DNA from 4 places in the Sphingobium rhizovicinum genome. Region 1 is predicted to be linked to each of the others. Evidence: riboswitches for the same ligand, from Rfam matches in the RefSeq annotation. Region 1 holds a riboswitch; each other region holds the start of a gene.
The links. A riboswitch is a leader RNA that binds a small molecule or an ion and turns the genes downstream of it on or off. The one in region 1 is predicted to bind cobalamin.
Positions count from the first base shown of each region.

Region 2: another riboswitch for cobalamin. It lies ahead of cobW (cobalamin biosynthesis protein CobW); the one in region 1 lies ahead of ACFOKF_RS05645 (TonB-dependent receptor plug domain-containing protein).
Region 3: another riboswitch for cobalamin. It lies ahead of ACFOKF_RS23465 (DUF1636 domain-containing protein); the one in region 1 lies ahead of ACFOKF_RS05645 (TonB-dependent receptor plug domain-containing protein).
Region 4: another riboswitch for cobalamin. It lies ahead of ACFOKF_RS21130 (TonB-dependent receptor); the one in region 1 lies ahead of ACFOKF_RS05645 (TonB-dependent receptor plug domain-containing protein).

Region 1 is NZ_JBHRVU010000004.1:872,176-879,543, forward strand. It holds gene cobA (uroporphyrinogen-III C-methyltransferase) at 1-766, shown strand, start outside; gene nirD (nitrite reductase small subunit NirD) at 1-2, shown strand, start outside; gene mobA (molybdenum cofactor guanylyltransferase) at 785-1,306, opposite strand; gene fdhD (formate dehydrogenase accessory sulfurtransferase FdhD) at 1,423-2,235, shown strand; cobalamin riboswitch at 2,305-2,515, shown strand; gene ACFOKF_RS05645 (TonB-dependent receptor plug domain-containing protein) at 2,684-4,522, shown strand; gene ACFOKF_RS05650 (ABC transporter substrate-binding protein) at 4,559-5,368, opposite strand; gene ACFOKF_RS05655 (FecCD family ABC transporter permease) at 5,491-6,489, shown strand; gene ACFOKF_RS05660 (ABC transporter ATP-binding protein) at 6,483-7,259, shown strand; gene ACFOKF_RS05665 (penicillin-binding protein activator) at 7,281-7,368, opposite strand, start outside.
Region 2 is NZ_JBHRVU010000004.1:2,171,500-2,178,867, reverse strand. It holds gene ACFOKF_RS11710 (DUF2339 domain-containing protein) at 1-2,428, shown strand, start outside; cobalamin riboswitch at 2,495-2,734, shown strand; gene ACFOKF_RS11705 (HoxN/HupN/NixA family nickel/cobalt transporter) at 2,904-3,941, shown strand; cobalamin riboswitch at 3,978-4,200, shown strand; gene cobW (cobalamin biosynthesis protein CobW) at 4,390-5,427, shown strand; gene cobN (cobaltochelatase subunit CobN) at 5,437-7,368, shown strand, end outside.
Region 3 is NZ_JBHRVU010000005.1:1,028,888-1,036,255, forward strand. It holds gene ACFOKF_RS23445 (threonine-phosphate decarboxylase) at 1-242, opposite strand, end outside; gene ACFOKF_RS23450 (adenosylcobinamide-GDP ribazoletransferase) at 239-955, opposite strand; gene ACFOKF_RS23455 (histidine phosphatase family protein) at 952-1,521, opposite strand; gene cobT (nicotinate-nucleotide--dimethylbenzimidazole phosphoribosyltransferase) at 1,521-2,534, opposite strand; gene ACFOKF_RS23465 (DUF1636 domain-containing protein) at 2,531-2,938, opposite strand; cobalamin riboswitch at 3,139-3,327, opposite strand; gene ACFOKF_RS23470 (GMC family oxidoreductase) at 3,326-4,945, opposite strand; gene ACFOKF_RS23475 (PQQ-dependent dehydrogenase, methanol/ethanol family) at 4,954-7,137, opposite strand; gene ACFOKF_RS23480 (NAD(P)H-binding protein) at 7,134-7,368, opposite strand, start outside.
Region 4 is NZ_JBHRVU010000005.1:533,712-541,079, forward strand. It holds gene ACFOKF_RS21125 (hypothetical protein) at 1-725, opposite strand, end outside; gene ACFOKF_RS21130 (TonB-dependent receptor) at 712-2,835, opposite strand; cobalamin riboswitch at 3,016-3,265, opposite strand; gene ACFOKF_RS21135 (pentapeptide repeat-containing protein) at 3,325-3,975, opposite strand; gene ACFOKF_RS21140 (methanol/ethanol family PQQ-dependent dehydrogenase) at 4,097-5,794, opposite strand; gene ACFOKF_RS21145 (response regulator transcription factor) at 6,063-6,773, opposite strand; gene ACFOKF_RS21150 (sensor histidine kinase) at 6,740-7,368, opposite strand, start outside.

The sequences.
Region 1 (7,368 bases):
GATCGCGCCGGGCGAGGTCTGGCTGGTGGGCGCAGGGCCGGGCGACCCGGACCTGCTGACCCGCAAGGCCGAAAAGCTGATCGCAGCGGCCGAGATCGTCTTCTACGACGCGCTGGTCGGGCCGGGCGTGCTGGACCTGATCCCGCCCGGCGTTGAGCGGGTGAGCGTCGGCAAGCGTTCCGGCCGCCACAGCAAGGCGCAGGAGAGCATCAACGATCTGCTGCTGGCGGCGGCCAAGGCAGGCAAGCGGGTCGTGCGGCTGAAGGGCGGCGATCCGTCGGTCTTCGGCCGGTCGGCGGAGGAGATGGCGCATCTGGCCGCTGATGGCGTCCGCTTCCATATCTGTCCCGGCATAACAACGGCCAGCGCAGCGGCGGCGAGCGGCGGAGCGTCGCTCACCCTGCGCGGCGTGGCGCGGGGGCTGACGCTGGTGACGGCGCATCTGAAGGCGGGCGAGTCGCTCAAGCTGGACTGGGAAGCGCTGGCGCGGCCAGGCGGCACGCTGGGCATCTATATGGGCCGTGCAGCGGCGGGCGAGATCAGCCGATCGCTGATCGCTGCCGGGCGCGACCCAGAAACGCCGGTGATGGTGGCGGTCAATGTCTCGTTGCCCGATGAAAGGCTGATCCGGGGCAAGCTCAGTGCGCTCGCCTTTCTGGTGCAGACGATCAGCGACGAAGATCCGACTTTGCTGCTGATCGGCGAAGCGGTGGCGGCGACGCATTGTGCTGCGGACATTACGGCGGAGGTGGCGCTTTCCGTCTGACCAACGCGATGAATGCCATCAGGTCAGCGCAGCCAGATCCTCCGGCCGGTTGATGTTGGGCAGCGTCAGCCCCGGCACCTCCACGATCCGGGCGCCGATGCGCTCCAGCCAGCCATAGATGGATCGGTTATTCTCTTCGTCCAGATGCGCGTCCAGTTCGAACGCCAATGTTGCCGGCCACCAGCCGAGCAGTTGCTGGCCCTGTAGCACGGCAGGCTTGTCGCCGATCAGCGCGGCGGGCAATTCCGCCGGGTAGAATGGCATGTCGCAGCCGGTGGTCAGCACGCCGATAAATCCGTGACTCAGCGCATGATGCAGCGCTGCATTCAATCCGCCCAGTGGCCCCATGTCGGGATGCGGGCGATCCGCCAGTCCGCCCTCGCGTCCGCATAGCACGACGTCAGCGACATGGGGGGCAAGGCCGGCCATCGCATGATCGAGCAGGGTTTTTCCGTCGAGCAATGCCAGCGCCTTGTCGCTGCCGAATCGGCTGGATCTTCCACCAGCCAGCACGGCGCCCAATATCGGTCCACTGCGCATATCCGCCTCCATCATCAGCGCGGTCTGAGCATAGCATATTTCAGCCCGATATTCTGCATCAGCCGTGGTGCAGGACGCGCATTGCTACATGTCGGGCCGGGCCATAGATTGTGGGGATGCATGATGAGAATGATGTTCTGCCGCCGAATACCCACCTGACCTTCATCCGGCTCACCCCGGACGGCGCGGCCACGCCGATCGATCGGCAACTGGCGGAAGAAGTGCCGGTCGTGATCGAATATAATGGCGCGGGCTATGCTGTGCTGATGGCGACGCCGACCGATATTGGCGATCTGGTGCAGGGGTTCAGTCTGGCCGAGCGACTGATGACGCGGGAGGATGCGCTGCTGGACGTCGATGTGCATCGTACCGACAGCGGTGTGATCGCCCGCGCGACATTGCCGCCGCACCGGACCGAGGGGTTGCTCGATCGGGTGCGACATCGTGCGTCGGATAGTAGTTGCGGCCTGTGCGGGATCGAGAATCTGGAGCAGGCGATCCGGCCGTTGCCGCGCGTGACGACGACTTCGCGGGCGGACCGGGCCGCGATCTTCCATGCGCTGGAGGCTTTGCGCGATCATCAGCCCCTGAACGCCGCCACTGGTGCCGCCCATGCCGCCGCGCTGGTCGGTGCGGATGGCGCGATCCGGCTGGTGCGGGAGGATGTCGGGCGGCACAATGGGTTCGACAAGCTGATCGGCGCGATGGCGCGGCAGGGCATGGATTGGGATGGCGGTTTTGCGCTGCTGTCCTCACGCTGCTCCTATGAACTGGTGGAGAAGGCGGCGCTGGCCGATTGCCCGCTGCTCGTCACCATTTCCGCGCCGACCCGCCTGGCGACGGAACGCGCGGCGGCGGCGGGATTGCCGCTGGTCGCGCTGGCCCGATCCGACGCGCTGTTGCTGCGGGGCAACGCTGTGGCGCTTTAATCGCGCCCTGCTTGGATTCGCCCCGGCTTTCCCGTACAGCGCCGCGCGTGGGGAGGGGTTGTTCTTTTCCTGCAAACAGATCGCGCCGGTGCCCGTGAGGGCTGAAACGGGAATGCGGTGCGGGTGCGCGAGCGCCCAATTCCGTGGCTGTCCCTGCAACTGTAAGCGGATAGCGCGATGCATGGGGTCGAAAGACCGGCCACTGGAGCCCATCCGGGAAGGCTGATGCATCGTGCAACGACCCGCGAGCCAGGAGACCTGCCGGCGCTTGGTCGCTCTGCTTTGGTCCAGGGGATGGCCGGGGCACGGTGGGTTTTCCGTCGAGCGACGCCGTGCGGCCGGGGCCGCATCGGGTTGCGGCGGGACATGGCGTCATCCCTCCAACATCCGACCGCCTGCGCGGACGCCCCGACCCTGATAGTCGCCATGCGACGCCATAGGGGCTTATATGTTGAAAATGGGAATATCGCTCGCGGCCTTGCTGGCTGCGACACCGGCACTGGCGCAGGAGGACGAGATCATCGTCACCGCCACCGGCATCGAACAGCCGCGCGACGAAGTAGGGCAGGCGATCACCGTCATCGACGCGAAGACGATCGAGCAGCGGCAGGCGACCGACATCGTCGATCTGCTGGCGACGACGCCGGGCGTGCGCTTCAACCGCAACGGATCGACCGGCGGCGTGACCAGCGTGTCGCTGCGCGGAGCGGAAACGACGCAGACTCTGGTGCTGATCGACGGGGTGAAGGTGAATGATCCCAGCGGTATCGGCGACGGCTATGATTTCGGCCATTTGCTGACCGCCAATATCCGCCGGGTCGAAGTGCTGCGCGGCTCCAATTCGGTCGTCTATGGCAGTCAGGCGATCGGCGGCGTCGTCAACCTGATGACCGGGACGCCGGCCGAAGGTTTCGCGGGCAATGCCTCGATCGATTATGGCTATGCCGATACGCTCAATGCCAAGGCGGATGTGTCCGGCACCGCCGGTATTGCGTCCGGCGGGATCGGTGCGGCTTATTATCGCACCGACGGCATTTCCTCGGCCGCTGGCGGCACCGAGCGGGATGGCTATGAGAATATCGCCACCAACGCCCGGCTGAAGCTGGCCTTCACCGATACTCTGAGCCTCGACCTGCGCGGCTATTATATCTATGCCGACCTCGATTATGACAGCTTCTTCGGCGCGCCCGCCGACAGCAGCGACGTTTCGAAGGTCGACCAATATGTCGGCTATGCCGGCGTCAATCTGGCGCTGCTGGACGGCAAGCTGACCAACCGCGCGGCCGTCACCTGGATGCGCAACGACCGCGACTATTATTTCGTGCGCGGCACCGACCCGGATTATGGCTATTCGGGCACCAATTTGCGCTTCGAATATGAGGGCGTCTATGCCCCGGTCGATCAGGCGAAGCTGGTCTTCGGTTACGAGCATGAACGGCCCGATTATGATTATTTCGGATTTGGCGACACCGCGAGCGCGAAGATCAACATCGACAGCGTCTATGGTCTGGCGATCGTGAAGCCCTTCACCGGCCTCGCCGTCACCGGCGGCCTGCGCCATGACGATCATAGCCAGTTCGGCGGCGCGACCACCTTTGGCGCGAACGCCAACTACACGCCCAATGGCGGCGCGACCAATATCCGCGTCAGCTATGGCGAAGGGTTCAAGGCGCCGTCGCTCTATCAGCTGTATGATCCATGGAGCGGCAATCGTGCGCTGACGCCCGAACGGTCGAAAAGCTATGACGTTGGGCTGGATCAGAGTCTGGCCGGCGGCCGTGCGCAGTTGTCGGTCACGGCCTTCCGCCGCGATACCCGCAACCAGATCAATTATGATTACGTCACCTATACCTATGGCAATCTGGATCGCACCCGGGCCAAGGGCGTGGAAGCATCGGTTGCGCTGAAGCCGGTCGATGCGCTGACGGTGACGGGCAGCTACAGCTATGTCGACGCGCGCGATCGTTCGGCTGGCGCGGCGACCTATGGCAATCGCCTTGCCCGCCGCGCGGCCAATGCGGTCAGCCTGTCGGCCGATTATGACTGGTTCTTCGGCCTGTCGACCGGCGCGACCGTCACCATGGTCGGCGACAGTTTCGACGATGCGGCCAATACGCGGCGGCTGGACGGCTATGCGCTGGTCGGGCTGCGCGCGTCCCTGCCGGTTGGCGATCATCTGGAAGTCTATGGCCGCATCGACAATCTGTTCGATGAAGGATACGCCACGGCCTATGGCTATAACACATTCGGCCGCGCCGCTTATGGCGGGGTGCGTGTCCGTTTCTGACGATTGCAGGGAAGGGCGGGCGTGATGCCCGCCCTTTCAGCGCGGCGCGTTCAGGCGCGTCGTGATTGCGCGTGCGGCCTGCACATAGGCGGGGCCGCCGCAGACGGTCCAGCTTTGCGGCAGGCTGATGCGCGGGATGCGGGCGAGAGCGGGATGGTGCAGCATTTCGGTTCCCTGATCGACCACATGGTCGGTGGCGCTTTCCACGATCAGCCAGTCGGGCCGGGCAGCGACCATCTCCTCCAGCGAAACCTGCGCCAGCGCGGGCTTGCCGAGTTTTGCGGCAAGGTTGGTGAGGCCGACCCGATGCATCAGATCGTCGATCAAGGTGCCGGTGCCGGTCATATAGCCGCGCCGCTGATAATAAGCCGCCACGCCGCCGCGCCGGGCCTTTGGCAGGGCGGCAAGGTCGCGGTTCATCCGCGCGATCAGCGCTTCGCCCCGGTCGACATGGCCGACGGCGTGGGCGACTTGGCGGATCTGGTCGAGGATCGCGGCATAGCTGTCGGCGCTGGCGACGCCCAGCGTGCGCCACTGGCCCGGCGGCGCACCGGCGACGGCACCCGGACCCAGCGGGAAACCGACCAGCAGGTCGGGCCGGATCGCCAGCACTTCCTCCGACGGACGGCGCAGCGTGCGATGGCCGCGCGCCTTGTCCGCCGCCGCCGACAGTTCGGGATCGCGGGCATTGCTGCTGAGCGCCGCAATCTGCCCCGGATCGGCCAGCGCCAGCAGATATTGATCGGCGCAGACATTGAGCGAGACGATCCTGCGCGGGGGCTGGGGCGCGGTTGCGCCGGTCAGCAGGCAAAGGGCGATCGCAGTAAAGGTCAATGGGCGGATCACGGAAATGCTACCAATCCAATGGCACAGCGCGTTCCTGCGAAAGCAGGAACCCAGTTGAGATGTCAGAACTGGGCTCCTGCTTTCGCAGGAACACGGTGCACCTTCAACCAGCGAAGCGGCAAATGACCGCGCGCCGCTATCACCCCTTGTTGATTCCGGGCCTGTTGCTGCTGGTCATCCTTGCGGCGTTCGGATCGGTTATGCTCGGCGCGGTGGCGCTCAGTCCGGGGCGGATCGCGGCCGTGCTGACCGGGGGGGGCGATGAGATTGCCCGTGCCATCATCATCGACCTGCGCTTGCCGCGCATGCTGCTGGGGTTGATCGTGGGCGCGATGCTGGGCGTTTCGGGTGCGGCCTTGCAGGGCTATTTGCGCAATCCGCTTGCCGAACCATCGGTGCTGGGCGCGTCCAATGCGGCGGCGCTGGGGGCGGTGTGCGCGCTCTATTTCGGGCTGGCGCAACTGCATCCGCTGGCGTTGCCGGTGCTGGCCATCGGCTCCGCGCTGATCGCGATCGGCGCGCTGTTCCTGTTGTCGGGATCGGCGGAAAGCCCGCTGACCCTGATCCTGGCCGGCATTGCGGTGGCGACGCTGGCGGGGGCGGGGATCAGCCTGTCGCTGAACCTGTCCCCCAATCCCTTCGCGGCGATGGAAATCATGAGCTGGCTGATGGGGAGCCTGGAAAATCGCAGCTATGACCATGTCTGGATCGCGCTGCCCTGCGTCGCGATCGGCGCGGCGCTGCTGATCGCGGATGGACGGACGCTGGACGCGCTTACGCTGGGCGAGGAAGGCGCGCAGGCGCTGGGCGTCAACCTGTCGGCGGCGCGATTGCGGATGATGCTGGGCGTGGGCGTGGGTGTGGGCGGCGCGGTGGCGGTGTCGGGGGCGATCGGCTTCGTCGGGCTGATCGTGCCGCATCTGGTGCGGCCGCTGACCGATCGGTCGCCTTATGCCGTGTTGCTGCCCTCCCTGCTGGGCGGCGCGGCGCTGTTGACGCTGGCGGATATTGGCGTGCGGCTGATCCCGACCAGCAGCGAACTCAAGCTGGGCGTGGTGACGGCGCTGCTGGGCGTGCCGGTCTTCCTGATCCACCTGATGCGGGAGAAGCGCCTGTGGTGACGTTGCGCGCAGACAGTCTCTCCGTCCGCCTCGGTCGCCATGCGGCGGTGCGCGATGTGGATGTGACGCTGACGCCGGGCGCGCTGGTCGGCATCATCGGTCCCAATGGCGCGGGCAAGTCGACGCTGATCCGGGCGCTGCTGGGCCTTGCCAAGCCGCAGGCGGGGCAAGTGACGATCGACGGGCAGGATGTGGCGCAGCTCGATCGGCAGGCGATCGCGCGGTCGGTTGCTTATCTGCCGCAGGGCCAGACTTTGCACTGGCCGCTGAGTGTCGAGCGGCTGGTGGCGCTGGGTCGGTTGCCGCATCTGGGGCCGTTGTCCCGCCTGACGGCTGCGGATGAGGCGGCGATCGAGGCGGCGATGGCGCGGGCCGATGTGCTGCATCTGAAGGGCCGGGTCGCGACCGAATTGTCGGGTGGCGAGCGGGCGCGGGTGTTGCTGGCGCGGGCGCTGGCGGTGGGCGCGCGGGCGCTGATCGCCGACGAACCGCTCGCCGCGCTCGATCCGGGGCATCAGATCGATGTGATGGACCTGTTGCGGGAGGAGGCGCGGGCCAAGGCGCTGGTGGTGACGGTGCTGCATGATCTCAGCATGGCGGCGCGCTATTGCGACCGGCTGCTGCTGATGGAGGGCGGTGCACTGGTCGCCGATGGCGCGCCGATGGAGGTGCTGACGCCGGAGGCGCTGGCGCAGGTCTATGGCGTGACCGCGCGGATCGAGCAGGCGGGCGATGGTCCGATGATCCTGCCAACGGGACGGGTTCGATAAACCCGCCCCATGGCGGAAATATCAATCCCCGAAGCCGCGCGGCGCGGGATCGACAACCGTGGATGCGCCGGCGCCCACTTCGTTTACTTCCAGCGCGCGTTCGGCGACG
Region 2 (7,368 bases), 1.3 Mb from region 1:
GCTGCGGCAGGAAGAACGGGTGCGCGATGCCCGCGTACGGCAGTCGCTGGCGGGCGCTGGTCTTGCCACCCTTTATGCCGTCATATTGGCGGCGGCCAATCTCTATCATCTGGTCGGGCCGGGGACAGCCTTTGTCGGTCTGGCCGGAGTGACTGCGCTGGCCATGGTCCTGTCGCTGCGCTTTGGCGCGCCCAGTGCCATGCTGGGGCTGGTGGGTGGTCTGGCCGCGCCGGCGCTGGCGGGGGCGGACGAACCCAATATTCCGCTGCTGTCCTGTTATCTGGCGCTCACCATCGGCGGCCTGTGCGCCTTGTCACGGACGCAGCGCTGGATGTGGCTGGGTGTCGGCGCGCTGATCGGTGGCGCGGGTTGGGGCAGCCTGTTGCTGCTGTCGGGCGCGCTGGATTTGGCGTCTTCGCTGTCGGTGGGCCTGCTCATTCTGGCGATCGGCATCGCCTTCCCGCTGTTCGCCTTCTCAGGCAGCCGGGCCACGCTGATCCGTGCGGCGTCGGCGGTGGTGGCATCGGCGCAGATGGCGGCGCTGATCGCGACCGGTGGTTTTGCGCTGCTGCACTGGGCGCTGTTCGGCCTGTTGTCGATCGCCTTCCTCTGGCTGAGCGGTCGGGAGCCGGCGTTGCGCCGCCTAATGCCTGTCGGGCTGGCGGTGGGGCTGTTGCTGGCTGGGGCCTGGCCTGCGCCGGCGGCTTCCAGCTTCATGCTGGTCGTGCTGGGGCTGGCCATGATCTACGGCGGCGGCGCGTTGTGGCGGCTCTGGCGCCCGGCGGGTGGGCTGATCGAGGCGGGGCAGGTCGCTGGCGTGGCGCTGGGTGGCCTGGCGGTGAGCGTGCTGCATTTTTATCGCGGGTCGGCGACCGATGATCTGCGCTTTGCGCTGATCGCGCTTGTCGCCAGCGCCTTGCCTGCTGTCGCTGTGGCGATGGGCTGGCGCAATCCAACGCGGCGGGACGACGCACGGCTTGCCCTGCTGGCGACCAGCGCGGCTATCCTGCTGGCCCTTGCCGGGATTTTCGGCCTTGCCGGATGGACCTTGCCGCTGGTGGTCGGGATCGTCGCGGTTGCCCTGTTGCTGCTGGCGGCGCGGGCCGGGGACATGAGGATCGAATATAGCGGTTGGGCCTTTGCCTTCACGGCGGTCGCATCGCTGGTGTCCGGGGATCGGGGGCTGGGCGAGCTTGGCCGACTTGCCGGCCTTGGCGCGGATGCCGGGCCGGCTATCGCCCTGCTGCGCTGGAGCGGCGTGGCGCTGGCCCAGATGCTCTATGCCTGGCGGGCGCGACTGGCCGAAGGGCGGCTGGTGGCGCAGATCGTCGCGACACTGTGCGCTTATGGTGCCTTTGCGCAGGTGGTGCCGGTCCTCTGGCTTGCCCCGATCGTTGCGCTGGGTCTGCCGTTGCTGGCCGAGGGTGCGTGCCGCCTGCCGCCGTTGCGCCTGCTGCCTGCGCTGGCGACCCTGTTCCTGCTGACATTGCTCTGGGCGGCGGAACCGCTGCTGGCGTGGATCGACCCGGCGATGCTGTCGCTGCTGGGGCGGCCGATGCTGGTGAGCCTGTTGCCCGATAGGGTCGACATGCTGCTTCGCCTTGCCTTGCCGGCCGCGCTCATTGGGCTGGCGGTGATCCGGGGGAAGCAGGCGATCGGTCTGATCGGACGGAAACTGGCGGTGATCGCGGCCGGCCTGTTCGGTATGATCGCCCTGCATATCCTGTATAAGCAGGCCTTCGCCATCGCCGACCATGCCGCCTTCGTGCGGGCCGGCCTGGCCGAGCGTACGCTTTGGGAAGGCTTGTTGATCATGGCGGGCTGGGCCGCATGGCGCCGGTTCAATCAGCGGGAGATCGGCCTGACGCTGGTACTGGCCGGGATCGCGCATAATTTGCTCTATACGCTGTTGCTGCATAACCCGTTCTGGGCGGCGCAGGCGGTGGGTAGCGTGCCGCTGTTCAACCTGCTGGTGCCTGCCTTTGCCATTCCGCTGATCGGGCTGTGGCTGGTCGGACGAATGGCGCCAGAACCGGCCGAGCGTTGCATGCGCTATCGCGAAGGCGCCTATATGGTCCTGATCCTGCTGTTCGCCTTTACCATGCTGCGCCAGTTGTTCTGCGGGCCGATGCTGAACCTGCCCTATCTGTCGGCGGGTGAGGATATTGGCCGCTCCGTTCTGGCGATCGCGCTGGCCATCAGCTTCCTGCTATGGGGTATTCGGCGCGGTGGACGCGACTGGCGGATTGCATCGTTGTTGCTGATGCTGGGGGCGGTGGCCAAGGTGTTCCTGCTTGATGCATCGGGCCTGACCGGGTTGCCGCGCATCGCATCCTTCCTGGCGCTGGGCTTCAGCCTGATTGGCATCGGCTGGCTTTACAGCCGTCATCTGCGTGTCGATGCCCGGCACGGGCGGGCTGAAAGCTGAACTTTCACCCGCTTGGCAAGCGGGTGACGCCGGGTTATGCCCGGCGTCGGCCGATGGGTTCACCCATTGGCCGCCGATCGCGCCGGTGCCTCGTGAGGGGCTTTAAAAGGGAATGCGGTGCGGGGGACTCGTCCCCCAAATCCGCGGCTGTCCCTGCAACTGTAAGCGGTGAGTGCGACGCATAGGCCTTTCTGAAATAAGGAAGGCAGCCACTGGGCCGGACGCTAAATCCTGCGAGGCCCGGGAAGGCCATGCGTCAAGCGTCGACCCGCGAGCCAGGAGACCTGCCGGCGTCTGGTCGCTCTTGCCCTGGTCCAGGGGATGGCCATGGCACGGTATCACTCCGTCTGAGCGACGAAAGAGCGGCGGGGGCCGCCTTGGAACCGTGCGTCGGTCGCTGATGGCGTCCGGTCGATGCGCGCTGGCCCCTGTCTTGTCGCATGATGCCGGGGTGTTTCCTTTTCCCATGACTGACATGTCCAAATCTTCGACGCCGCGCCTGCGGCATCGCGTGACCGGGTTGATGGCCGCGCTGATCGCGGCGAATATCGCCGTTTGGCTATGGGCCTTTGCCCAATTTCATGACCAGCCATTGATGCTGGGGACGGCGCTGCTCGCCTGGGGGCTGGGGCTGCGCCATGCGGTGGATGCCGATCATATCGCTGCGATCGACAATGTGACGCGCAAGCTGATGCAGGATGGGCAGCGGCCGATCACCGTCGGCTTCTGGTTTGCGATCGGCCATTCGGCGATCATCGCTATCGCCTCCGTCACGATCGCGCTGACGGCCAGTGCGTTGGCCCGGTTCGAGAGTTTTCGCGAGGTTGGCGGGATCGTGGCGACCGGCGTGTCGGCGACCTTCCTGTTCGCGATCGCGGCGATGAACCTGATGATCCTGCGGTCGGTGTGGAAGAGCTTTGCCCATGTCCGGGCGGGCGGCGCCTATGTCGAGGAGGATCTGGACCTGTTGCTGGGCAATCGCGGGCTGTTGGCGCGCCTGTTCCGGCCGATGTTCCGGCTGGTCAGCGCAAGCTGGCATATGGCGCCGCTGGGCTTCATCTTCGGTCTGGGCTTCGATACCGCGACGGAAGTGGCGATATTGGGCCTGTCTGCCAGTCAGGCCGCCGATGGCATGGCGATCGGCACGATCCTGGTGCTGCCCGCTTTGTTCGCCGCCGGCATGGCGCTGGTCGATACGGCGGACGGGGTGGTGATGCTGGGCGCCTATGAATGGGCGTTCGTGAAGCCGATCCGCAAACTCTATTACAATATCACCATCACCCTGATTTCGGCGCTGGTCGCGATCGTCATCGGCGGGATCGAGGCGATGGCGCTGATCGGCGACAAGCTGGGGCTGGAGGGTGGCCCTTGGCGGATCGCGGCGGAACTGGGCGAGAATTTCAACAGTCTGGGTTTTGCCATTATCGGCCTGTTCATCCTCTGCTGGGTGCTGAGTTTCGGCATTTATCGTTGGAAACGCTTTGACGAGATCGAAGTGCGGACGGCTGGTTGAACAGCGTTGGCTTGGCGGCCGATTTGGTTTAGGGCGACGAACATTGATCGCGCCGGTGCCCCGTAAGGGGCTTTAAATGGGAATGCGGTGAGAGGGGCTTGCCTCCTCAATTCCGCGGCTGTCCCTGCAACTGTAAGCGGCGAGCGCGATGCGCATGCTCTCCTTGCGAGAGCGGCCACTGGACCCCAAAAGGTCTGGGAAGGCGCGCATCAAGCCTTGACCCGCGAGCCAGGAGACCTGCCGGCGTCTGGTCGCTCTTGCTCTGGTCCAGGGGATGGCCATGGCACGGTAGTTTCTTCCGTCTGAGCGACGAAATCGTGTGGCTGGGGCTACACGGTGCGGGATGCCGGGCGCCCTGTCGCGTCCGCCCGTCGTCGCGCGTCGGTCGGCGTCTCTTGGGGATGCCGGCAAGCCCCGCCTGTCGTCGTTTGGCGCGCGGGAGAATAACATGTCCGATCTGGCCAAGCTGCCGGTCACTATCGTCACCGGCTTTCTGGGTGCCGGCAAGACCACGCTGATCAGCCATCTGATCCGCAATGCCGGCGGGCGTCGGCTCGCGGTGGTCGTCAATGAATTCGGCACTTTGGGTGTGGATGGCGACATATTGAAAAGCTGCGCCATTCCCGATTGCCCGGCGGAAAATATCGTCGAACTGGCCAATGGCTGCATCTGTTGCACCGTCGCCGATGATTTCATCCCCACGGTCGAGGCGCTGCTGGCGCTGGAGCCGAGGCCCGACCATATATTGATCGAAACCTCAGGGCTGGCGCTGCCCAAGCCGTTGCTCAAGGCGTTCGACTGGCCGGCGATCCGGTCGCGCATCACCGTGGACGGCGTGATCGCGCTGGCCGATGCGGAGGCGGTGGCGGACGGGCGGTTCGCGCCCGATCTGGAAGCGCTGGAGGCGCAGCGTCTGGCTGATCCGGGCATCGACCATGAAACGCCGCTGTCCGAAGTGTTCGAGGATCAACTGGCCTGCGCCGACATGGTGCTGCTGACCAAGGCGGACCTTGCCGGGCCGGAAGGCGTCGCCGCCGCGCGGGCGGTGATTGCGGCCGAAACGCCGCGTCCCTTACCGGTGATCGAACTGGTCGAAGGGGTGATCGACCCGCGCGTGCTGCTGGGCCTGAATGCGGCGGCGGAGGATGATCTGGCTGCGCGTCCATCGCACCATGATGGCGAGGATGATCATGAGCATGAGGATTTCGACAGTATCGTCCTGACGCTGGGCGAGATTGCCGATCCGGCTGACCTGACTGCGCGGATCGAGCGGCTGGCGCGCGAGCAGCAGATTTTGCGGGTGAAGGGCTATGCGGCGGTGGCCGGCAAGCCGATGCGCCTGCTGGTGCAGGCGGTCGGCGCGCGGGTGCGGCACCAGTATGACCGGCCCTGGCGGCCTGGCGAAGCGCGTGCAACGGCTTTGGTGGTGATCGCCGAGCATGATCGCATCGATGAGGCTGCGATCCGGGCCGTGCTGGAAGGCTGAGCTACCCCGATGCACGTCATCTTCCGCGAGACCCATGGGATCGAGGAAGCGGCTGTCCCGCAGGATCTGGGGCAGACGCCTGCCGATCTTGTCTTCCTGTCCTTTTCGGACAGCGATCTGGCCGCCTTTGCGGCGGGTTGGCATGGCGCGCGCGGCGTGTTGCCGACACTGCGGCTCGCCAATCTGGCGGCGCTGACGCATCCGCTGTCGGTCGATACCTATATCGAACGGACGCTCTTCGGGGCGAAGGCGATCCTGATCCGGCTGATCGGGGGGGCATCCTACTGGACCTATGGCCTGCAACAGGTCGAGGCGCTGGCGCTGACGCGGGGGATCGCGCTGGCGGTGCTGCCGGGGGACGGGCGGCCCGATGCGCGGCTGGAGGCGGCCTCGACCGTGCCGGCTGCGACGTTGCGGGCACTTGCGCGGCTATGTGACGAGGGCGGTGCGGTGGCGGCGCAGGTGGCGCTGGGGCTGCTGGCGGGTGCTGCGGGACTAGGTGGGGCGGAGTCGCCGATTGCGTCTTTGCCGATGGTCGGGGCGTGGGATGGCGATCTGGCGTCTCCGGCGGTTTTCGAAAGCCGGACGGATCGGCCACGCATCCTGCTGGTCTTCTATCGTTCCTATCTGACGGCTGCGGATACCCAGCCATTCGAGGCGCTGCGCGATGCCTTTGCCGGGCGGGGCTTCGACATGGTGGGGCTGTTCGCGCCCTCGCTCAAACCGGTTGAAATACGGGATCAGATTGCGGACTGGGTGAAGGCCTATGCGCCCGCCGCGATCATTAATGCCACCGCCTTTTCCGCGCGGGGAGAGGATGGCACGACCCCGCTCGATGGCGCGGGCGTGCCGGTGTTCCAGCTGGCGCTGGCGACATCGGGACGGCAGGCGTGGCAGGAGTCGGCGCGGGGCCTGTCGCCCGCTGACCTCGCTATGCATGTCGTCCTGCCCGAAGTGGATGGGCGGCTGTTTGCCGGGGTGGCGAGTTTCAAGGAAGCGCAGGCGCGCGACCCGGCGCTGGAATTTGCGCGCGGCGCGCATCGGGCGGACCCGGCACGGATCGCGGCCATTGTGGACCGGGTGGCGGCTTGGGTACATCTGCGCCAGCGCCCGGTGGCGGAGCGGAAACTGGCGCTGATCCTGTCGACCTATCCCGGCAAGGCGCATCAGATGGCGCATGCGGTGGGGCTGGATGCGATCGCTTCGGCGGAGGCGATGCTGGGCGATCTGGCCGGGGCTGGCTATGCGGTCGAGGTGGCGGGCGATCTGGTCGCCGACCTCCAGCGCGAATATCTGACCTGGTCGCTGGCTGACTATCGGCGTGCGCTGGCGTCTTTGCCCGACGCGCTGCGCGATGATCTGCATGTGGTATGGGGCGCGCCGGACAACGATCCCGATTTGCGGGATGGGGCTTTCCATTTCCCGGCCGTGCGGCGCGGCACGATGATCCTCGCGCTCCAGCCCGAACGTGGTCTCACGCATGATCGCGCCGACAGCTATCATGACCTGTCGCGCTGCCCGCGCCATGCCTATGTCGCTTTCTATCTGTGGCTGCGGACGCAGGGGATCGATGCGCTGGTCCATATGGGCGCGCATGGCACGCTGGAATGGCTGCCGGGGAAGGCGGTTGCCCTGTCCGACGCCTGCTGGCCCGAAGCACTGATCGGGACGACGCCGGTCATCTATCCCTTCATCGTCAATGATCCGGGCGAGGCCGCGCAGGCCAAGCGGCGGATCGGCGCGGTGACGATCGGCCATGCGCCGCCGCCGCTGGCGCCTGCGCGACAGGGGGCGGGGCTGGGGCGGATCGAGGCGCTGCTCGACGAATTTTCCAATGCCGATGGGCTTGATCCGGCGCGGCGGCAGCGGTTGCAGGCGGACATAAGCGAGGAATCGCGCGCGCTGGGGCTGGAGGCGGAACTGGGTATCGACGCCAGCCTG
Region 3 (7,368 bases), on a different contig from region 1:
GTTCCCGGCAGCGCGCAGACATGGTCCGCCGCCACGCCGAAATAGCGGCCAGCAGCGCCCTCCAGATCGGCGAGCGCCCCTTCGCCGGGCAGGCTGGCCCAATCGATTCCGCCCGCGCGCTCGACCGGCCAGGGATTGGGATTGATCCCGGTCGACAGGTCGATCCAGTCCGCATCGCCGCCGCCATAATGGCGGCGCGCCGCATCCAGCCGGCCGCCATGATAGGTCCATGGACTTGTCACAGCCGCCCCGCGATCAGCGTCGCCAGCAACAGCCCGCTTTCCATCAGTTCGATCCCCGCGCCATGGCCATCACCGGATATGCCGCCCAGCAACCGGCGCAGCTTCCATGCCCAGTACAGCATCAGCAAAGGCGCCACCCACAGCGCCGGCGCGAACCAGCCTGCGGCCAGCAGCGCCGCCGCCCAGATCAGCAGGTCGACCCGTCTCACCGCATGCTGAAAGCGCGCGCCCAGCCCGTCATGCAGCGGCGGCAACCAGCGGCTCCAGACCAGCGGCCCGCCCCGCGCGACACCGGGGATCAAGATCAACGCCAGCCATGCCTGCTGATCCAGCAGACCATGGAGCAGCACCAGCTTCGCCGCGACCTGCACCGCCACCGCTACGGCACCCATCGCGCCGACATGCGGATCGGCCAGCACCACGCGCAGCCGATCCGGTCCCTTGTGCACGGCCCCCGACGCATCAGCCAGATCGGCAAGGCCATCCAGATGCAGCGCGCCCGTCACCCAGACCCAGGCGATCAGCGCCAGCAGCGCGCCGGTCCAGACATCGGCCCGCATGCCGATCCACGCTGCCCCGCCGATCATAACGCCCACGGCCAGACCCGCTGCCGGAAACCAGCGGATCGACGCTGCAAAATCCCGATCGTCCGCCGTAACGCGCGGCATGGGCAGGCGCGTCAAAAACTGGATCGCCAGCACCAGCCCCTTCATGTCGCCAGCCCGACAATCTGCCCCCAGCGCGGCTCTCCCCGCCACAGCCGCAGGGTCAGGCACGCGGCATAGGGCAGGTCGATCGCCCATGTCTGGCGCTGGTCGAAACCGCACAGGCTGGCCAGCGCCGCGCGCATCGCCCCGCCATGGGTGACGATCAATGCCGGTTCGGCCGACAGATCGGCAATCGCCGCGCCGACCCGCGCCACCAGCGCCGACCAGCGCTCGCCTCCGGGCGGCGGGCTAGCGTCAGGGTCGGCATGGAATTGCGCCAGCGCACCCGCGTCCAGCGTCGCCGGATCGGCGCCGTCCCACGCGCCAAAATCCAGCTCCCGCCATCGCACGTCGATCCGGGGCGTCAGGCCGCAATCCTGCGCGATCGCCGCCGCCGCCTGCGCCGTACGCGACAGGTCGGAACACTGGATCGCCGCCACATCCAGCCCCTTCGCCCGCGCCCGACAGGCGGCGATCCCCGCATCGGTCGAAGGCCAGTCGCCATGTCCCAGCAACCGCCCCGTTTCCGCCGGCGCGCCATGCCGCATCAGGTGGAGCAGCACGCTTTGCATCAACCGGCCGACACGCCCGCGTCGGCAAAGGTCGCCATCTGGTCATGCATCGCCAGCGCGGACCGCATCACCGCAACCGCAACCGCGCCGCCGCTGCCCTCACCCAGCCGCATGCCCAGGTCCAGCAGCGGCGTCAGCACCAGCCGTTTTAGCAGGCGTCCATGTGCCGCTTCGGCCGAACGATGGCCGGCGATCACATGGTTGCAAATGTCCGGTGCCCCTGCCGCCATCGCCCCCAGCGCAGCAGAACAGACAAAGCCGTCCAGCACCACGGGAATAAGATGATGCCGCGCCGCCAGCATCGCCCCGGCCATCGCCGCGATTTCACGCCCGCCCACGCAGCGCAGCGTTTCGAACGGCGTTCTGGGCAAATCGGCATGGCAGGCCATGGCAAGGTCGAGCACCTGTCGCTTGACCATCTGGCCATGCGCCCCAACCCCGGTGCCTGCGCCAACCCAATTCTGCGCCGTACCGCCGAAACTGCGCAGGCACAGCGCCGCCGCCGCCGTAGTGTTGCCAATGCCCATTTCGCCCAGCAACAACAGGTCCAGCGACGGATCGACCGCATCGGCTCCCGCATTGATCGCCGCCAGACATTGCGCCTCGCTCATCGCCGGTTCGACCGTGAAGTCCGCCGTCGGCCGGTCCAGATCGATCGGCACGATACGCAGGTCCAGTCCCGCCGCCCCGGCCAGCGCGTTGATAGCCGCGCCCCCGGCGGCGAAATTGGCCACCATCTGCGCCGTCACTTCTGCAGGAAAGGCGCTGACCCCATGCCGGGTCACGCCATGATTGCCGGCGAAGACCAGCGCCAGGCCATGGTCGATCCGCGGCCGCGCCCGCCCCTGCCATCCCGCCATGAACAACGCAATGTCTTCCAGCCGGCCCAGCGATCCGGCCGGCTTGGTCAGTTGCATCTGTCGCGCGGCGGCGGCATCGCGCGCCGCCTGATCCGGGCCGGGCAGCGACGCCAGCGCCGCCTCGAACGCGGCGACGGTTGGAAAGCGGCTCATGTCGCGACGAAACCGGGCGGCGGGGTGCGGACGATGAAATGACCCTTCACCCCCTGCGGCCAGTCGGCAAAGGGCACGCGGCCATGCTCGCTCTCCGCATAATGGGCGGCATAGTCCAGGATCGCGCGCGCAGCCTCCTCATCGGGGGTGAAGCGCCCCAACACATAACCGACTTTGCCCGGCGCGCGCAGATGGACGGTGCAATGCTCCGAACAGGCGAACAGGCAGGGCATGTCCTGCACTGCGACACCCTCATAGCGGGGCGACTGGGCCTTCACCCGCCGCAATGCTTCCGCCAGCCGCGCGCCGCCGCGCACGCCTTCCGCATCCTCGCGCGCATCGGGCGAATGGCGACAGCTGTTGCACACCACCACTGCGGGCACATCCTCGACCGGCCGCAACATGGCTCAGGCCGGCCTCTGGCTGGAAAATCTATATATAAATGACGCGCGCATCATGATCCCCGGTCCGTGACAGGACCGCGCGGCGACGAAACGACGATGCAATGCACTTCACGCGCACGACATCCCCGCCGCGCTCCCGCACGGTCGGCTCGTCGTTGCGCGAGGGATGACCCCGTTCGCCCGGCACACCCTGTCCGGTCGAAGAACGACCACGGCCGGCAGGTCTCCTGGCTTGCGGGTCAATGCCGGGGCGAAGCGCCTTCTCGGGACAGGCGTCCCAATGGCTTGTGCCTCGCTGGCTCGCCGCTCACAGTTGCAGGGGCAGCCGGGGTCTTGAACCCCGTTCCCTTTTGATCCCCTTGCGGGGAACCGGACGCAGCGCCGGCCCTATCGGACTTGGCTGGGGCGATCAAGGCGCTTGAGGACATGGTCCGCGCCCTTGTCGCCAATCATGATCGCCGTCGCATTGGTGTTGCCCGCCGGCAGCGTCGGCATGACCGAGGCATCGGCCACCCACAGGCCGTCAATGCCGATCACCGCCAGATCGGCATCGACCACCGCCTGCGGATCGTCCGCCCTGCCCATCTTCGCCGTGCCGACCGGGTGATAGAGCGGGATCGACGCCATCTTCACATAGGCGCGCAACTGTTGCGGATCGGTCAGGTCAGGTCCGGGCCGCAATTCATCTATTATATGTGTCGCAATCGGTGTCTCACGCAGGATCGACCGGGCGATGCCGATCCCCTCGACGATCTGGTCGATGTCATCGTCGCTGCCCAGCTGGCGATGCGCGATCTTCGGCGGCGCGAAAGCATCGGCCGATCGCAGGCTGATCCGTCCGCGATGACTGGGCCGCATCAATCCGACCAGCGTCGAGACGGACGGCGTCTTGCGCAGCATCAGCCGGCCCCGCGCATCAAAGTCGAACGCGAAGGCGGCGAAGCTGATCTGGAGATTGGGCGCGGGCAAATCCGACCGGCTTTTCACGAACGCCTGGGCGTGGCCGATCGCCGTGGTCAGCGCGCCCCGCCGGGCAAGCGCATAGCGCAACAACTGCCATGCTCCGCGCAGTCCCTGCGCATCGCTGTTCAGCGTCCTCACATCGACTTCGTTGACGACATGGGTGCCGACATGATCCTGCAAATTGCCGCCGACGCCGGGCAGATCGCGCACGACATCAATGCCATGAGCGCGCAGATGATCGGCCGGACCGATGCCCGACAGCATCAGCAGGCGCGGCGTGTTCATCGCGCCGGCGCTCAGCACCACGCCATGACGCGCGCGCAGCATCTTTTCGACGCCATCCTGCCAATAGACGATGCCGATGGCGCGATTATTGTCGATCAGGATACGCAGCAATTGCGCGCCCAGCAGGATGGCGGGCGCTTTGCCGCCACGCCGTTCGTGCAGATAGCCTCGCGCCGCCGAACAGCGCTCACCGCCCCGCTGCGATACCTGCACATAATCGACGCCCTCGGCGCTTTCGCCATTCAGGTCTGGCGATCGGGCGATGCCTGCCGCCTGCGCCGCGGCGATCCATTGATCGGTAATCGGATAACGCGCACGGCCTTCCGACACCGCAATCGGCCCACCCGCGCCGCGCCATGTGTCGGCGCCGCGCTCATTATCCTCCAGCCGCCGGAAATAGGGCAGGACCGCTTCATAATCCCAGCCCGCCACGCCCTGCCGCGCCCATTCGTCATAATCCCAGCGATGGCCACGAATGAACATCATGCCGTTGAGCGCGCTGCCCCCGCCCAGCATCCTGCCCGCCGGCCAGATGTCCGCCCGCCCGCCCAGCGACGGGTCCGGCTCCACCTGATAACACCAGTCATAGGCCGGGTTCTGGACGATCGCGCTGGTCAGCGCCGGGATGCGCGATCGCATATGCCGGTCGGTCCCGCCCGCCTCGATCAGCGCGACGGCAAGGCCCGCTTCGGCGAGCCGCCCGGCCATGGCGCATCCCGCCGACCCGCCGCCAACGACGATGAGATCCGTCTCTTCCATGATCATTCCTAGAAATTGGACATGATGGCGGCGCTGGGCGCGTCGATCGGCTGGCCCGCCGCCCGCATCTTCGTTTCGCGTGCGTGCAGCTTGCCCTGTTCGTCGATCAGCCAGGCGTGGATCGCATCCACATCCTGAACGCTCAGCAGGTCATCCCAGCGCGGCATCCCGCCGGGCAGCAACACCCCCTCCCGCACGATCGGCGCGAAGACATCATGCGTCGCCGGCTGCATCCGGCGCAGATCGGGCGCGGTGGAGCGCAACTGATTGCTGTGGCAGATAGCGCAATTCTGGAAGAACAGCGCCTGCCCCTGCGCGATCGTCGCTGAAGTCACGCCCGGCTTTTGCGCAGGCGGTGCGAGCGCGGCCTCCATCGGCGGCAATTCCGCCGGTTTGGGCACCGGCCCGCCGTCCAGCCTGAACACCAGGATGCGGTTGGCGTTGCCATAGCGATAGGCGGCCGAATAGCGCGGCACATAGCCCCATCCGCCACCGCCAAAGCCCGTCGCGACCGCAACATATTGCACGCCCTTCACCCGATAGGTCATGGGCGCCGCCATGATCGAACTGCCGGTGTCGATTGCCTTGATCAGCTTGCCCGTGTCAGCATCGCGAACGATCAGCTTGCCGCCAATCGTACCATGGAAGATCAGGCCAGATGCAGTGGACAGCATGCCCATCCGGTCCTGCCAGCCTTCGGTCGGCACCGACCAGCGCGCCTTGCCGGTCAGCGGATCGATGGCGCGCAACTCGCTGCTATAGGGCTTGTCCTTGACCCATTGCATTTCGGGCAACTTTTCCACCTGTTCGCGGATCGCGGGCGGCAAAGTGGGCAGCAATGCCTGCAATTGCGGCGTGAAGATCAGGGTCGTCTGGACATTCAGCGCCTTGGGACGCCGCGCTTCCGCCGGGGTGCCGGGCGGCACGGTGAACATCAAATTCCCCATATCCAGCACGGAGGCGTAATAGCTTTTCCGCTGCGCATCATAGGCCGCCGGATACCAGTTACGCGCACCCGCCGAGGCCGGGAAGATCAGGCGCGGGCCATTCCAGAAGTCGGTGCGCTCCGGCGTCATCTGCGGCACGCCATCCTTGTCGAACCCTTTGGTCCAGTTGGTCCGCACCAGCGCGTTGACCCGCAGCGGTTTGCCGGCTTGCCGGTCCAGCACGAACAGATAGCCATTTTTGGGCGAATGGAGGATGACCGGCCGAACCTGCCCGTCCACCTCCATCTCCGTCAGCACCATCGGCTGGGTGGCGGTGAAGTCCCAGCTGTCGCCGGGCGTTTCCTGATAATGCCATTTGACCGCGCCGCTTTTGGCATCGAGGGCGACGATCGAGGAGAGATAGAGGTTGGTGCCGCCCTTGGGCGACCGGGTCGCGATCGAATAGGGGCCGCCATTGCCGACGCCGATATAAACGGTGCCGAACTTGGGATCGTAATTGATCGCGTCCCATACGGTGCCGCCGCCGCCAATATCCCAGCGGCTGTTGGCGTCCCAGGTCTTGAGCGCGGCGTCGAGCGCCTTATCCTCCTGCGGCCCCTTCGCCGGATCATGCGGCACGGTGTAAAAGCGCCAGGCCTGCCCGCCGTCGGCAATGCGATAGGCGGTGACATAGCCGCGCGTGTCATATTCCGCGCCGGCATTCCCGATCAGCACCAGATCGCCCGCTACTTCGGGCGCGCCGGTGCTGGTGTAACCCCGGCTATGATCGACCACCGTGTCGACTTTCCAGACGACTTTGCCGCTCTTCGCGTCGAGTGCATACAGCATCCCGTCGAGCGCGCCGACCATCACCTTGCCATTGGCGAGCGCGACGCCGCGATTGGCCTGATCGCAGCAGGCGGATCGGTTCGCCTGCATGTCGACCTCCGGCTCGAAGGTCCAGAGCGGCTTGCCGCTCGCCGCGTCCAGCGCATAGACGCGGCCCAGATTGCCACTGGTGTACATCACGCCATCGACCACCACCGGCGTCGCTTCCTGGACGCGACTGGTGTTGAGGTCATAGGACCAGGCAAGGCCGAGCTTTGCGACATTATCCTTGTCGATATCGGTCAGGCGCGAATGATGGCTGCCCCAGACGTCGCCGCCGGTATAGGGCCAGTCGTCGCCTGCCCCCGCGTCGCTGCCGCCACGCGCGCACCCCGCCAGCGCCAGCAACCCGGCCAATGCCAATAGCGCCTTTCTCACAGCGGCCAGCTTCCCTTATGCGCCAGCATCACGTCGCGCAGGCTTTTGGGCTTGCGGCCGGTGATCGTCTCGACCCAATCGGTCTTTTGCGCGAAATAGCCTTCGCGGATCGACTGGCCGAACGTCACCATATCGTCACTCGACCAGGGGATCGGCCCGTCAGGGATGATGTCGGAGGCATGGCGCGGCGCGCCCAGCCCATCGAAATAGGCGAACATCGCATCATCATCG
Region 4 (7,368 bases), on a different contig from region 1:
GCCCCCAGCATGCCGATGCCGGATGTCCAGAGCACAGTCTGACGCCATGGTTCCTGAAAGATGCGGAGCGCTTCAAAATAGATCCAGTGCGGCACGGCGCCCAGCCAGTTCCAGAAGCGTTCATGCGCCGTCACATTCTGGACAACTTCCCCGGTCCGCTGACGGATGTAGAGATCCGTCGCCGCCCCGTCCGCCATGCGAACGCGCCAGAACGGCGCCAGCGCCTTATAGGCGCGGGTCACAACCCACTGGTCATGATCGACCGCCACGATGGAGGCGACGGGCGCCTGCACCATGGCGGTGGCTATCACGCCTGCGCGGGACGCGTCGACCGATCCTGTTTCCTGCCCCGTCAGGGCCGACACCGCCCGCCGCCCGTCGGCCGTGACAAAGATGTAGAGAGGCTCCCCACCAACCATGTCCAATCGCATCTCGCCCGGAAAATCGGGCAGGTTCAGTTGCGCCAGCGCATGGTCAGGCCCAACATGCACCCGCCCCCAATCGATCGGCGCAGCCGTTTCCACCCGCTCGGCTGCGCGGAAGGACGGGAAGGACACATAGAGCATCACCAGTCCCGACAGGAACCAGATGGCGAAGAACAGGCACAGGATGATGCCCGTCCAGCGATGGAAAACATAAAGCCAGCGCTTCATGCCCTTCCACAGGGCGGACGCGGCGAAGGGCGATGCCCTCCGCCGCGCCACCAGCCCGTCAGAAGGCGACATTGATGGTCGCCTCGACAGTCCGGGGATCGCCCAACACCCATTGGGTCTGGCCATAGGTTGCACGCGCATAGGTTTCGTTGAAGATGTTGCGCATGCGCAGGGCGATGCTGGCGCCTTCGACGAACTGGAACCGGAACCCTGCGTCGGTCAGCGCATAAGCGGGCACGACCCGGCTGTTCGCCGCGTCCTGATAGCGTTTGCCGACATAGCTGACGCCGCCATCCACGACCCAGCCCTTTGCAAATTCCCAACTGACAAAAGCGTTGGCCGTTCGGGTCGCGACATTGCTGGGCCGGTTGCCGGCCCGCTGGAACAGGACGCCGCCCACGGATTCGGCGAAATCGTCATAGCGCGCCCGCAGCAGCGCGCCGTTCAGCGTGATGTTGACGCGGTCGACCGGCTCCAGAAACAGCGATGCTTCCACCCCGCGCGAACTTTGCTGGCCAACCTGCACCTGGATGGTCGGGATCAGCGGGTCGGACGTCAGCAGTTTGCGCTTGACGATGTCATAGACCGCCAGCGTCCACTGGCCCCGTGCGCCCCAGAAGATATGCTTGATTCCTGCTTCATATTGGCGCCCGGTCGACAGATCGAAATCGCTCTGCGCGACGCTGGTCGACACCAGCGCGCCGACCGGATCGGCGGCGGTCGCATATTGGCCATAGAGGGACAGGCTGGGCATCGGATTATAGACCGCGCCCACGCGCCAGGTGACGGCATCGGGCGTGGCGGTGAAGTTGTTCGCCGCATTCACATAGTCGGTCTTGGTGATTTCCGGCCGGTCATAACGCAGCCCGCCGACGAGCGAAAACTGGTCGCTGAATTTCAGCCGGTCTTCGGTAAAGATCGAAAACTGGCGGATGCGATTGGTGTAGCGCGCCTTCGTCACTGCTCCGGGTTGATGGATGAACAGGCCGGGAACCGGGTTTGCGGCGTCAACCAACCGGGTGGCGGTGTTGCCGCTGTTGCTGACATTTTTGTAGCTGATGCGATTGACGTCGAAGCCAACGACCAGCCGGTTTTCCAGACCGGCCAGGTCATGATCCAGATTGGCGGTGGTGCGGTTCCCGGTCTGCTTCTGGATATGATAAAGTTCCAGGAAGCTGCTCTGCCGCACCTGCGCGGGGGTCGTGGCAGTGGCCGGGATGTAGGTCAGATTTTCCGCATTCTTCCAATATTTATTGGCGCAGAGATGGTAGAAGCTGCTGCGAATGGTCAATGCGTCCGACACGCTCCATTCGACCTTTGCCTGGCTCCAGTTGTCGCGGAAACGCAGGCTGGCGTCGGTCACATTATAGTTATTCTTCCGCAGCGATCGGTCGAGTTGGCCATTGACCAGCGGCACGCCGAACCAGGTCCGGGGATTTTGATCGCTGAAGTCGTGGGACAGGGTGATGCTGAGGTTGTTTGCAGGCTTCAGCCGGATCGCCCCGGCCAGAGCCAGCGCATCATTGTCGCCCCGATCCATCCAGCCTTCCGACCGGCGGAAGCTGGCGTCGGCGCGATAGGACAGGCCTTCGCTGATGGGACCGCCGGCACCGGCCGCAACATTGAAGCTGTCGAAGGAGGAAAGGCCGATCCGCCCACTCACCTGCATATCGTCGGACGGCTGCTTGCGGACCACATTGACCGCCCCGCCAATGGCGCCCTCACCATAGAGGACGGAGGCAGGCCCCCGCAAAATTTCCACGCTCTGCGCCATCCACGGATCGGCCGGGAAGGTGAGCGTGTTATTATACATGCGCATCCCGTCATAGAGCGTCATCACCGAATTCTGGCCGGTGAAGCCGCGCGACGAGAGGCCAAAGCCGAACACGCCCGACGTGTTGACGATGCCGGTCGCGCGGGCGGCCGCATCCTGAATGGTCAAATCGCCGCGCAGACGAATGGCGTCGCCATCCAGCGTCTCCACGCTGGCGGGCATTTCCAGCGCGGTGAGGCCAAGCCGGCTGGCGCCTTGCGACTTCATATTCAGGCGCAGCGGGTCCACAACCCCGGTCACGACGATGGTGGAGGCTTCGCCATCCGCTCCTTCGGCGGCAGGCTGGGCCAGAACGACAGGCGTGCATAGTGAAAAGGCCGCGAGCGCAGCCGATGTGAACTTCAACATTATAATCCCCCGTCGGCGTCGCACGACATATGGGCGGGGGCGTGCCGTTCACGAACGGTCGGCAGCCGGCATCGGCCGGACGCCAGGGGCGACCGACACACAGCGTCCGATGCGGCCCCAGCCGCTCGTTCGTCGCTCAGACGGAGTTCACCGTGCCGCGGCCATCCCCTGGACCAGGGCAAGAGCGACCAGACGCCGGCAGGTCTCCTGGCTCATGGGTCATCGCTTGATATACGGCCTTCCCAGGCCTCGCAGGATTTAGCGTCCGGCCCAGTGGCTGGCGGATCGGGCTTCATGCCGTCCGCACCTGTATATCGCGCTCGCCACTTACAGTTGCAGGGACAGCCTCGGATTCGGAGGGCTTTCACCCTCCTCACCGCGTTCCCATTTTAATCCCCGTCTCCGGGGAACCGACGCGATCTTCGCCCTCATCCTGCCGAAACAGGTCAAGGACAAGGCTCCTTATGATGCAAGCCGGTCCTGCGCAAGTCATCGTTCCCGATTGCGCAGTCGTTCCTTCTCTTCGGTCTGCCATACGGTGTCGCCGGTCTGCCAACTGGACGGGCAGCCGGCACAATCCTTCATCCACGCATCCTGAAACACGGCAAAGCGGATGCGGGATGCGTCCATGGTCGCCCGTTCCAGATTGGCTTCATAGAATTTGGCCTCCAGCAGATCGGCGTGGATCAGCTTCGCCTCCCTGAACGAAGCCCCTTTCAGCAGCGCCTTTTCCAGCGTCGCCGCAGTCAGATCGGCGCCGTCGAACATGGCGTGGCCGGCGCGCGCAAAGGCCAGATTGGCCCCGCGCAGCGACGCGCCGTTCAGCCGCGCGCCATTCAGGAACGTCATGGACATATCCGCGCCATCAAGATCCGCGCCGTCGAGATTGGCGCCTGTCAGATTGGCATGCCGCATGTCCGCACGCGACAATTTGGCCCCGTGCAGGTCCGCGCCGGTCAGGTCCGCATTGGCGAGATCGGCAAAGCGCAAATCCGCGCCGGCGCAGGACGCATGGGGGACGATGGTGCATCCGTTCACGACCCATGGCGTCGGGCGCTCCTCCACATTGACGATCTTTTGCTGGGCGAAGGCAGGGGCGGCGACAGAAGCGGCCAGCAGGACAAGGCAGGCAAGGCGCATGGGAAGATCCGATCCATGGCGAAAACAGGATGAGGAAATGGGGTGCCCGGCCGGAGGCGCGAGGGAGGTCGCGGTCCGGCCGGGCGCTTCGCACGGAGTGTCGGGCTCCGCGCCAAGATCATCAGGCTTCGGGCAGTTCGAACACCCAGAAGGAGCCGCCCTGGCTGACCGTTCGCGTGAGGTCGGCCATGTCCCCGCCCCATAGCGGCACGGCGCCGCCATAGCCGGAAGCGAGGCCGATATATTGCTTGCCATCCTCTTCCCAGACGATCGGCACGGACACCACGCCGGAGCCGGTCTGGAATTTCCAGAGTTCCTCGCCGGTCTTGGCATTGAAGATCTTTACATAGCCATCGCTGGTGCCCTGAATGACGATATTGCCCTTGGTGGTGACGTTGCCGCCCCATAACGGCAGATGCTCCTTGGCTTCCCAGGCGATCTTGCCGGTCCTGGGGTCCATGGCCCGCAGCACGCCGACATGATCGTCGAACTGCTTACGGATGCGGAAGCCCTGACCCAGATAGGCGGCACCCTTGTTATAGGTGACATTTTCGGTCCAGTAATCTTCCGACCAGTCGTTCGACGGGATGTAGAACAGGCCGGTGCCGGGGTTGTAGGACATGGGCATCCAGTTGGTCCCGCCCAGGAAGTTGGGCGTCACGCGGATGCTTTCGCCCTTGTCCTTGCCGGGCGCTGGCGGTGGGGGGCGCTGGCCCGGATTTTCGATCGGCCGGCCATTGGCGACATCCCATTTGCTGGCCCAGCTGATGTTGGGAACGAAGGGATAGATGCCGAGCGCGCTGCCCTTCTGCTTGCTGATCTTCCCGTCACGCTTGGTCAGCTTGTCGAGATCGGTCAGGAAGAAATAGCCGTTGCGGTCGGCATGGGCGCCGGCCCGGACCGTCTTGCCGTCCTTTTCCAGATCGAACAGCACGATCGGGTTGTTGCCCGAAAAGTCCCACGCATCATTGGGCGTATGCTGGAAGAAGCCGACCGGCTCCCCCGTCGAGGGTTCGATATAGACCTGCCCCGACGTATAGAGGCTGTCGCCGGGCGAGCGCTTCCATGTGTTCCACGGCGCCGGGTTGCCGGTGCCGATGACGATGGTGTTGGTCTTCTCGTCATAGGTGGCCGATTGCCAGGGCGCGCCGCCGCCATGGTTCCACGCCTCGACCTTCTTGCCATCCTTGTCATTGGGCCAGCTTGGCGCCTTGGGATCGCCGGTGAAGGTCGATGGCTTGCCGTTCAGCCGGCCCTGATGCCCCTCCACCATCGGCCGCATCCAGATTTCCTCGCCGGTGTCGGGATCGCGGGCATAAAGTTCGCCCACCACGCCAAATTCGTCGCCCGACGATCCGTGGATCAGCATGACCCGGCCGGTCTTCTTGTCCTTGATGATCGTGGGCGCGCCGGTCATCGTGTAGCCGGCCTTGTGATCCTGGAACTTCTTGTTCCACACCACCTTGCCGGTCTTGCGGTCCAGCGCGACCATCCCCGCGTCCAGCGTGCCGAAGAAGATCTTGTCGCCATAAATGGCCGCGCCGCGATTGACGACATCGCAGCAGGGGCGAATGTCGTCGGGCAGGCGGGCGGTATAGGACCAGATTTTCTTGCCCGTCTTCACATCCAGCGCGAACACGCGGCTGTAGGATGCGGTGACGTAGATGACGCCGTCATAGACCAGCGCCTGGCTTTCCTGACCGCGCTGCCGCTCGTCCCCGAAGGAGAAGACCCATTTGGGCACCACTTTCTTCGCATTGTCGCTGTTGATCTGGTCCAGCGTGCTGAACCGCTGCGCCTTCACCCCCAGACCGTACATCAGCACATTGTCGGTGCTATGTTCGTCATTGAGAATATCGTCCCAGCCGACGCCGGGCAGCCTGAAATCATGCTTCTGCGCCACTGGCTGGCTGATCGCCGGCACCGCAACCAGCATCGTCATGGCGCAAGCCAGCAGACGCCCCCGTCTTCCCATCATCGCATCCTCCTAAATCCAGACTGCGGCCATCACCGCTTGTCGAAACCAAGAGTAGGCGGGGCTTTATGAGATGGTCCTGATGGCTTTATGAGATTTCTCTCAGAGTGACTTATGCTTTGGTCCGATGACGCAGCACAAAGCCCACGCCACGCACCGTCGACAGGTCTGGCGCGCTGTCATGGGCGGACAGATATTTGCGCAGATAGCCAATATAGACGTCGACCGCATTTTCGGTAACGTCCGCATCCTGCCCCCATACCTCGTCCAATATCTGGCCTCTGGTGACGACCTGTCCGGCCTGCCGCGCAAGACAATGCAGCAGGTCAAATTCACGCCGGCTGAGGGACAGCGATGCCTCCTCCACCCGGGCGGACCGGCTGCGCAGGTCGATCACCAGTCCATCCAGCACGATCCGGTCCCGCGATTGCACAAGACTGCGCCGGACCATGACATTCAGTCGGGCCAGCAATTCCTCGAAGGAAAAAGGCTTGGTGAGATAATCGTCCGCGCCGCAGCGAAAGCCATCCAGCCTGTCCTCCAGTTCGGCCCGGGCGGTCAGCATGCAAATGGGCAGATCATTGCCTCTGGCGCGGGCTTCGCGGCACAGATCGGCGCCATCTGCATCGGGCAGGCCCAGATCCAGGATCGCTGCATGAAACTGGCCCGATGCCATCCGCGCCTGCGCGCGCTTCCCCAACGTCTGCCACTCGACGGCATAGCCTTCCGCGGTCAGGCCGCGATGGACGAACCGGCCAATGCCCGGATCATCTTCCACCAGCAAAATCCTCAAACCCGCGCCGGCAGCCTGAGCGACACGCATAAGCCCTCTCCTTCATTCCTGTTACAGGCGCTGATCACGCCATCATGGGCCTGCGCAATCCAGCGCGCCAGCGACAGGCCCAGCCCGGTTCCACCAAGCGATCGCCCGGCCCTCCCCTGCACATAGGGATCGAAGATCCGATCCAGTTCGCCCTCCGCCACGCCCGGCCCTTCATCCTTGATAAGGACGCCCACCTGGCCGTTCGCGCAGCTTCTCTCCAATCTGATGGTGCCGCCCGGCGGAGAAAATTTGACCCCATTGTCGACCAGCGCCAGCATCGCCTGTCGTAGCCGATCCGCGTCGCCGATGGCGAGCATGGGGCGATCCAGCGCCTCCAGTTCCAGCCGGACGCCGCTGGCATTGGCAAATCCGGACGCGCTCTGCCCGACCTGACGCGCCAGTTGCGCCAGATCGACCGGATCATGCCGGATCGGCAATGCGCCATCTTCCGCGCGGGCGAGTGTCAGCAGGTCATTCAGTCGCCGTTCCAGGAAATGATTGCTGTCCAGTATCTGCCGCAGCGCGTCCCGCAAACTGGGCGCGTCGCCATTCATGCGCAGCGCCACTTCCGCTTCGCCGCGCATGACGGTAACCG